Regions from separate parts of the Burkholderia sp. IDO3 genome, predicted to be linked through region 2. Evidence: riboswitches for the same ligand, from Rfam matches in the RefSeq annotation. Region 2 holds a riboswitch; the other holds the start of a gene.
What was found. Region 2 has a riboswitch for cobalamin ahead of DCN14_RS12840 (CbtB domain-containing protein). Riboswitches for the same ligand answer to the same signal wherever they lie in the genome.
Positions count from the first base shown of each region.

Region 1 (4,691 bases), on a different replicon from region 2:
GACAACACGCCCGCCGGCTCGGGAAAGTGCGGGTTCGCGGTTTGTGCGTGCGCGGCGGGCGACGCGAGCGTCAGCGCGACGGGCACGGCAGCGGCGAGGGCGAGCGACAGCGCGAGTGCGGATTTCTTGGTCATTGTTGGACTCCTTGTGCGAGGGCGCGCACGCGGATCACGCGTGCGCGACGCGGGCGTACCGCGCGACGGAAAAACCGCCGTCGGCCAGATCGGCGGACGGCGGTTGCTTAGGCTGCGCGAACGCGCCGCGAGTTCCGCGGCAGTGGCGCGCGCTGACCGGATTTGACCTTTCGCGCACGCCTACTTCATCAGCTTTTCGGTGATGAAACGCCATTCCGCACGCGTGACGGGCGTGATCGACAACCGGTTGCCGCGCGCGAGCACGCGCATGTCGGCGAGCGCGTCATGTTCGCGCAGCGCCGCGAGCGGCACGAGCGGTGACTTCTTCACGAAGCGCACGTCGACGAGCAGCCAGCGCGGCGTTTCCTGCGTCGACTTCGGGTCGTAATACGGGCTTTCCGGATCGAACTGGGTGGGATCGGGGTAGGGCGTCGACGACACTTCGGCAAGGCCCGCGATGCCCGGCTCGGGGCAGCTCGAGTGATAGAACAGCACGCCGTCGCCGATCTTCATCGTGTCGCGCATGAAATTGCGCGCCTGATAATTGCGCACGCCAGTCCACGGCAGCGAGCGCTGCGGTGCGTTCGCGAGATCGTCGATGCTTGCTTCGTCCGGTTCGGACTTCATCAGCCAGTATTGCATGGATCGTGATCGACGCAGAAAGGGCTGCTGCAAAAGGAAACGGCATCGGGAGTTCCCGATGCCGTTGGATAGGCCCCCGCCTTGGCCGCTAGGCCGGCATCCTGAACCTGGGGTTCAGAATTGGTCGCAGTTAGCAGCACTTCGGGTACATCAGACAGAGTGACGCGCGCGCCCGTGCTACAAATTTCCGCAACCGTGCACATGGCATTGGTTCAAGGAATATATGACCTTGGCGAACCAGGCAGGGAAGCTGACTGAACTGTGTTTCGTTGCGCCAATTTGACCACCGTTGATCGCCGAGATCAAGGGGAATCGACGCATCGATCAAACGTTACTGCGTCTCGTGCTGTGCGAGCACCGCGCCGAGCTGTTCGTTCATCTGGTGCATTGTACGACGGATTTCCTCCGCCGGAAATGCTTCACCGTGCCGCACGCTGGTTTGCAGTCGCAGCAATTCGGACGCCAGCGACAATGCAGCCATCACCGCGATGCGATCGATGCCGCGCACCGAACTGTTTGCGCGGATCTTCGACATTTCGGCGTCGACGCGCGCGACGGCCTCGAGCAGCGCCGCTTCGGTCTCGGCCGAACAGGCGAGCCGATAGGGCTGACCGAGAATCGAGACTTCGATCTGCTTGGTGCTCATGCATGTTCTCCGTGGCTGGCCGCGTCATCGCTATCCGTACGCGCCTGCGCGTCGAGCAGATCGAGCTGGTTGTCGGCCTGCTCCGCGCTCTTCGAGCGCGGCAGTTTTTCGAGAATCGCGTTCAGTTTGACCTGGGCGTCGTCGATCTTTGCCGACAGGGTGTCGCGCTCGGCCGCGAGCGCATTGCGTTCCTCGCGCAGTTGCGCGAGTTCCGCGCGGACCGAGTCCGCTTCCGCGCGCAATTGCGCGACTTGCTCCTCGAGCGCGAGCCGTTCCGTGTGATAGCGCTTGTTCAGCGAAATCAGACGGCCAATATTTTGAGATAAGGTTTCGAGTTCGTTGAGCATCTGCTGCGTCCTCTAAAGACCCAGCATTTTAGCGCGGAATAACGCGCATTCCGACATCTGTAACGTTTCCAGTCGTAACACCCCCGCTTCTTGCCTCGAATACGCGCGTCGAGCGTGCTCCGAAACGCGCGCGCGGCCGCTTTCTTGACGCTCGTGCGGCCCGCTCCTAAACTGGCGCCGCCTCGGTGCTCGCGCGTGCGTCGCGCGGTTAAACGGGAAGCAGGGCGCGTACTCCGCCAGGAAAGCGCCAACCTGCGCTGCCCCCGCAACGGTAAGCGGCCGCGTCGTACGACGCAGGCCGGCTCGGGCGTGTCCGACGTGCAGGTTGCGCACGCGGGCACGGGCCACTGCGCGCGACATGCGCGGGAAGGCGAGCCGGTACGCTGCAGCCCGGATACCGGCCGAGGCGAGGGGCCCGCACGGGCTTCGTGACGCGCGGCCTGCGGGGAAGCGGGGCGCGCAGTGCTTCACGGGACTTGTCTTCGATGCTGACCCCAATCGTCCGCACGGCGCTCGGCGCGCAGCGCGGATTGTCGCTCGCCGACGTCGCGCGGATTGCCGCGCACGCCGATTCGGCGAGATTCGCGGCGACGTGCGCCGTGATGGCGGCCGTGCGTGCCGCCTCGAGCGCCGCGATCGTCGATGTATCGTGGCCGGCGACGATCGTATCGCGCGTGCCGCGCGCGCTCGCGGATGCGGCCGCGCAGTGCACCGGATTCGATACGCCGGATCTCGCCGCGCGTGCGGACATCGACCCGATACGGCGGCTTCCACTATATTGCGCAGAACGTCGGCTGCACGCAGGTGCCGCGGCCCGCCGGAGCGTCGCGGCATCAAGCCGGTACGGCCGACGCGCGGCGGGGCGCGAGGTCGCGGGATGCGGCTCGGCGGCCACGGGATGGGCGACGTCGCGGTGCGCGATGACATTGCCGCGTCGCGATACGCCCGCGAACGCTTCAACAACCCCTTGTTCCATAAGGATGACGAGCTTGCGTACCCCCACAACACGCGAAAGCGCCGCGACCGTGCCGCGTTCGGCCGGCAACGGCGCTCAGCGGATGCGTCGTGCGTCGTGCGCGATGCCGCACAGCGCATGAGCGCCGCTCGGGCCGCCACGATCTGGGGCGCGCTGGCGGTCGCGGTCGCGTTGCTGTTCGTCGCGTCGCTGTCGATCGGCAGCGTGCCGATGTCGCCGTGGCAAGCGCTCGCGTCGCTCGTCCCGCATGGTGGCGATGCGCTGTTCGCCGACATCGTGCGCACGTTGCGGCTGCCGCGCGCACTCGCCGGCTTCGCATGCGGCGCGCTGCTCGCGCTGGCCGGTGCGCTGCTGCAGGTGCTGCTGCGCAATCCGCTCGCGGAGCCGTACGTGCTCGGCGTGTCCGGCGGCGCGGCCGGCTTCGCGCTCGTCGCGATGATCGCGGGTGCCGCATGGTGGCTCGTCGATGCGTCGGCGTTCGCCGGCTCGCTCGTGTCGGTCGCGCTGGTGCTCGGGCTGGCTCGCCGCGAGCTGTGGCGCGGCGATTCGCGCGATGCGTCGCCGCGGCTGCTGCTCACCGGGGTCGTGATTGCGGCGGGATGGGGCGCGCTCGTCACGCTGCTGCTGTCGCTCGCGCCCGACGGCCGGCTGCGCGGCATCCTCTTCTGGCTGACGGGCGACCTGAACGGCGTGACGGCGCCGTGGTTCGCATGGGGGGCGCTGCTGCTGGCCGCGTGCATCGCACTGCCTGCCGCGCCGCAACTGAACGTGCTGCTGCGCGGCGACGCGACCGCGCTCGCGCTCGGCGTGCCGGTCGCGCGACTGCGGGTGCGGATCTACCTCGTCGCGTCGCTGGCGGCCGCAGCGGCGGTGACGACGGCCGGCACGATCGGCTTCGTCGGTCTCGTCGTTCCGCATGCGCTACGGCTTGCGTTCGGCAACGACCAGCGCATGCTGCTGCCTGCGGCGATGCTCGCGGGCGGCGGCGGCGTGATGGCGGCCGATCTGCTCGCGCGCACCGCGATTGCACCCGCGCAATTGCCCGTCGGCGTGATGACCGCGTTGATCGGCGTGCCGGTGTTCCTGTGGATGTTGCTGAGGAGGCCGATGCGATGACGCTCACCGCACCGCGCACCGTGGGCGACATGACGTACACGGCGGCCGGCGTGACGCTGAAGGCCGGCGACCGGACGCTGCTCGACGGTTTCACGCAGACGTTCCGGCCGGGCGAGATCTGGTGTGTCGCCGGGCCGAACGGCGCCGGCAAGACGACGCTGCTCGCGACGCTCGCGGGGCTGCAGCCGCCGGCCGGCGGCCAGGTCGAGATCGACAGCCGGCCGCTTGCCGCATGGCCGCCCGAACAGCTCGCGCAGCGCCGTGCGTTGATGCCGCAGCAACTGCACGACGCGTTCAGCGCGACGGTATTCGATACGGTGCTGCTGAACCGCTTTCCGTATCTCGGCGGCTGGGGGTGGGAGCGTGACGGCGACCGCGCGGCGGCGCGCGATGCGCTCGCGACGTTCGGGCTGACCGCGCTCGCATCGCGCGACGTGCTGTCGCTGTCCGGCGGCGAGCGCCAGCGCGTCGCGCTGGCCGCGACGCTGTGCCAGGATGCGCCGCTGATGCTGCTCGACGAGCCGCTCGCGCATCTCGACCTGCATCACCAGATCGATTGCCTGGGCGCGCTGACCGCATGGCTCGACGCGGGCCCGCGCACGGTGCTGTTCTCGTGCCACGACCTGAATCTCGCGCGGCGTTTCGCGACGCACGCGCTGTTGCTCGACGGCCGCGGCCGTGCGTGGGCCGGCCCCGTGCACGACGTGCTGACGCCGGCGCGAGCGAGCGAGGCCTTCGGCTATCCGCTCGTGCTGATCCGCGAGAACGGCCGCGATGCGCTGCTGCCTGCGTGGCCCGAGCGGCGATGATCTTCCTTCTTTCGATGCGCG
Region 1 is NZ_CP028963.1:2,787,668-2,792,358, reverse strand. Features, by position in the region: gene DCN14_RS27715 (SIMPL domain-containing protein) at 1-134, opposite strand, end outside; gene DCN14_RS27710 (EVE domain-containing protein) at 315-776, opposite strand; RNA gene ssrS (6S RNA) at 846-1,027, opposite strand; gene DCN14_RS27700 (cell division protein ZapA) at 1,108-1,422, opposite strand; gene DCN14_RS27695 (ATPase) at 1,419-1,769, opposite strand; cobalamin riboswitch at 1,936-2,190, shown strand; gene DCN14_RS27690 (hypothetical protein) at 2,198-2,866, shown strand; gene DCN14_RS27685 (iron ABC transporter permease) at 2,863-3,861, shown strand; gene DCN14_RS27680 (ABC transporter ATP-binding protein) at 3,858-4,670, shown strand.
Region 1: it holds a riboswitch for cobalamin, as region 2 does, so the genes downstream of both, DCN14_RS27690 (hypothetical protein) here and DCN14_RS12840 (CbtB domain-containing protein) in region 2, are expected to answer to the same signal.

Region 2 (4,691 bases):
GGTACGGCGACGCGGAGGCTCGGCGACGTTGACGCGGCGGTGAGCCGGATGGGCTTCGCTCAGCGTGAGCGAAACGGAAAGACTACGACGCGAAGAACGGAAGAACCGACTTCGGATCTTTCGCGGCGAGCGACCGATCCCCTGGCCGCTCGCTGCTTCTCCGCTCAGGCGATCGAGCGGAACAACCAGTAGAGTCCGCCCGCCAGCACAATCGATGCCGGCAACGTCAGCACCCACGCGAGCACGAGGCTGCGCACCGTGCCCCACTGCAGCCCGGACCCGTTCGCCGCCATCGTGCCCGCGACACCCGATGAGAGCACGTGCGTCGTGGATACGGGCAATCCGTACGCATCGGCCGCGCCGATCGTCAGCATCGCGACGAGCTCGGCCGAGGCGCCCTGTCCGTACGTCAGATGCTGCTTGCCGATTTTTTCGCCGACGGTCACGACGATCCGCTTCCAGCCGACCATCGTGCCGAGACCCAGCGCGATCGCGACGGCAACCTTCACCCACGTCGGAATGAACTTGGTCGCATGGTCGAGCTGCTTGCGGTAGTTGTCGATCGCGAGCTTGTCATCGGCGGAAAATGCCGGTTGCCCCGACTTCTCGATCAGGCGAATCGCTTCGGACACCAGATACATCGTGTTGCGCACGTTGTCGACGTCGCCTTGCGGCACGGCCGCCATCGAGCCCGACGAACCGACCGCGGTCGCCAGCGACGTGGACAGTTGCTGCACGCCCGGCAGCACGGCCGGCGTCATCTCGCGGCGCTGCACGAAGTGTTCGACGTCGGCGCGCGGATTCGCGGACGGTGCGACGCCGTTCGAGTATTTCGCGAACGTCGCGGCGGCCTGGTTCGCGACGGCGACGAACGTCTGCGATTCGGCCGGCGTGACGGCCTTGTTCAGCGCGTATGCGGTCGGCACCGTGCCGATCAGGATCAGCATGATGAGGCCCATCCCTTTCTGCCCGTCGTTCGACCCGTGCGCGAACGACACGCCGGTACAGGTGAGGATCAGCAGGCAGCGAATCCAGAACGGCGGCGGCTGGTCCTTCGGCGGCTCCTTGTACAGCGCCGGAACGCGGACGACGGCCTTCAGCACGAGCAGCAGCAGCGATGCGCACAGGAAGCCGACGATCGGCGAGAACAGCAGCGACTTGCCGACGCCGAGCGCCTGGCCCCAGTCGACGCCGCTCGTGCCGGACGGACCGTGCAGCAGCTGGTTCATCAGCCCGACGCCGATGATCGAGCCGATCAGCGTATGCGAGCTCGACGACGGCAACCCGAAGTACCAGGTCGCGAGGTTCCATACGATCGCGGCGATCAGCAACGCGAACACCATCGCGAAGCCCGAGCCGCTGCCGACCTGCAGGATCAGCTCGACCGGCAGCAACTGCAGGATGCCGAACGCGACGGCGCCGCTCGAAACCATCACGCCGAGGAAGTTCCACATGCCGGACCAGATCACCGCGACGTTCGGCGTCAGCGAGTGGGTGTAGATCACGGTCGCAACCGCATTCGCGGTGTCGTGGAAGCCGTTGACGAACTCGAAGCCGAGCGCGATCAGCAGCGCGGCACCGAGCATCAGGTACGGGAACAACGATCCTTCGCGGACGGGCGACAGATCGGCAATCAGGTGGGTAGCGATATAGACGGCGCCGATCGCGAGCACCAGCAGGAAGACGGCATAGCCGACCTGTCGGGTGCGTTCGGTGGAGCCGGGAGTATTGGCGGCGGACGAAGCAGGTTGATTCATGACGGCATCTCGTAAGGGAACCGCGTCCGATGCTAGCTTCGGCTACCAGTCAGTTTGATGACAGTCGGGACGACGAATTGTTTTCTTACAGGTATGTAAGAAATGCGTGCGCGGCCATTCCATCCGTGACGCAGCCGCGCTGCCCGGACCCGAATCGTCATCCCTATGGTGAACACCGGGCTTACGCGCCGGCATCGCGCCCATCGTCATCGGTGGTCACCGTCCACTTGTCGTGCGACCTGACGAATAGTGTGCACGACAGGGGCGCGACGTCGATGCGCATCGTGGCCTGCGAGGCCATCCGAAGCGCATGCGCGATGGCTGCGCGAACGATCGCCGCATGCGTGACCGCAACGACGTCGCGACCGGGCGGCAGGCCGTCGAGCCATGCGCCGACGCGGCATGCCACGTCTTCGAACGATTCGCCGCCATGCGGCGACGCACGCGGATCGCCGAGCCATGCGCCGAGTTCGTCCGGCAGGTCGCGCGCGAGGTCGTGCAGCCGCTTGCCGCGCCAGCGGCCGTAGCCGACATCGCGAAGCGCATCGTCGAGCCGCACGCGCAGCCCGAGCGCATCGGCGGTCTGTTGCGCGCAAAGCGCGGGACTGCTCAGCGCGATCGCGTGAGGGACGCCGATGAACCGCTCGTGCATCGAGGCGGCGTCGGCCAGCCCGTGCGCGTCGAGCGGATCGTCGTCGGGGAACGTGCCGGTGCGCATCGCACGGGTCGATGCATGTGCGATCAGGCGCAGCGAGACAGGCTGGATCATGTCGGTGGTCGATTGTTCGAGGCGGCAGGGCGGGGCAGTGCCGATCATGTCCGGGCCTTCAATACGCGCGCGTTCGCGCGTACAATTCGCCCGATACGAAACGTGGAAGCCGGTGCAATTCCGGCGCGGTCGCGCCACTGTAACCGGGGATATCCGATCCCGGAAGCCAGACCTGCGTTCGTACTCCATCCAACATTTGTCGGGGCGCGATTCCCCTGAGGTGCATCCATGAGCGAAGCAGTGCTGAAGCCGGCTGTCGTGCCGGCGCCCATCCCCGTCCGCGAACTGTTGCCGTGGGCCATCTTCGTCGGTCTGATCCTGCTGCTCGCGCTGTATTTCGTCGGCGCGGAACAGGGCGCGACGTCGATCGTGCCGGGCATGTACGTGCACGAGTTCGTGCACGACGGCCGCCATCTGCTTGGTTTTCCCTGCCACTGACGCGGAGTAGAAGATGGTCGGAAAGCTGCTCATGCGCGGGATGCTCGCAGGCATCGCCGCAGGTCTCCTTACGTTCGGTTTCGCGAAAATCGTCGGCGAACCGCAAGTCGATCAGGCAATCTCCTTCGAAGAAAAATCCGATGCCGCCAAGGGCGAAGCGCCGGAGCCCGAACTGGTCAGCCGTCACACGCAGGCAGGCCTCGGCCTGCTGACGGGCGTCGTGACCTACGGCGCGGCATTCGGCGGGCTGTTCTCGCTGGTCTTCGCGTTCGCATACGGACGAGGCAGCCGCCTCCCGGCACGCCCGCTCGCCGCGTGGCTCGCGCTCGCGGCATTCGTCGCGCTCGTGATCGTGCCCAACATCAAGTACCCGGCCAATCCGCCATCGGTCGGCGACCCCGACACGATCGGCTATCGCACGGGCCTGTTCTTCCTGATGATCGCGATCTCGATCGCGACGATGGTGTTCTCGGTCAACGTGCGCCGTCATCTGCTGGCGAAGCTCGGCCAGTGGAACGCGTCGATCGTGGCGGGCCTCGTGTTCATCGCGATCATCGCGGCCGTGCAGCTCGGGTTGCCGTCGGTCAGCGAGTTACCGGCCGATTTTCCGGCAGCCGTGCTGTGGAAGTTCCGCGTGGCGGCGATCGGCATGCAGGTGATCATGTGGACGACGATCGGCCTGCTGTTCGGCGCGTGGGTCGAACGCGGCGAACGCATCGGCATGCGCGCCGCCTGACGCGCATCGCAACAGGGCGCGCCTAGCGCAGCATGCGCGGCGCGCTCCACGTCGATTCGCGCGCGAGCGCGACGAACGCGGCCAGATAGTCGATCGACGCGTCCGCTTCGCGGATGCCGAGGAAGATCTGCTTCGCGATTCCCTGCTTGCCCAGCTTGACCGGCACGACCGGCATCCGGTCCGCATATTCGTCGGCAAGCCATCTCGGCAGCGCGGCCACGCCACGCCCGCTCGCCACCATCTGCAGCATGATGTCGGTCGTCTCGATCGACTTGTGGCGCCGCGGCACGATGCCGGCGGGCGTCAGGAACTGGTTGTAGATGTCGAGCCGGTCCGTTTCGACCGGGTACGTGATCAGGATTTCGTCGCCGAGCTGCTCGGGCGTCACGTAGTCGGCATGCGCGAACCGGTGTGCGTCCGCGACCACCAGCACCTGCTCGTAATCGAACACGGGATCGAAGCGCAGCCCCGGCTTGTTCAACGGATCGGGCGTCACCAGCACGTCGATGTCATAGCCGAACAGCGCGCCGATGCCGCCGAACTGGAAGCGCTGCTTCACGTCGACGTCGACGTCCGGCCAGCGCGCCAGGTACGGCGACACGACCTTCAGCAGCCACTGATAGCACGGGTGGCATTCCATCCCGATGCGCAGCGTGCCGCGCTCGCCCTTCGCGTACTGCTTCATCCGCTCCTCCGCGAGCTCGAACTGCGGCAGCAGCCGGTTCGCCAGCTTCAGCAGATATTGCCCGCCCTGCGTGAGCCGCAGCCCGCGTCCTTCCCGATCCCAGATCGGCGTGCCGAGCTGCTGCTCGACCTTCCTGACGGTATGGCTGAGCGCCGATTGCGTGAGATGCAGCGCATTGGCCGCAGCCGTCAGCGAGCCCTGGCGCTCGACCTCACGGATCACGACGAGATGGAATCGCTCCAGCATGGATAGTGCTCGCTCAACAGATGCATGAATAGATTTAATGGATGAATGAAATAATGCCAT
Region 2 is NZ_CP028962.1:2,804,196-2,808,886, reverse strand. Features, by position in the region: gene DCN14_RS12850 (inorganic phosphate transporter) at 165-1,757, opposite strand; gene DCN14_RS12845 (histidine phosphatase family protein) at 1,939-2,526, opposite strand; cobalamin riboswitch at 2,583-2,721, shown strand; gene DCN14_RS12840 (CbtB domain-containing protein) at 2,755-2,964, shown strand; gene DCN14_RS12835 (CbtA family protein) at 2,978-3,700, shown strand; gene DCN14_RS12830 (LysR family transcriptional regulator) at 3,723-4,631, opposite strand.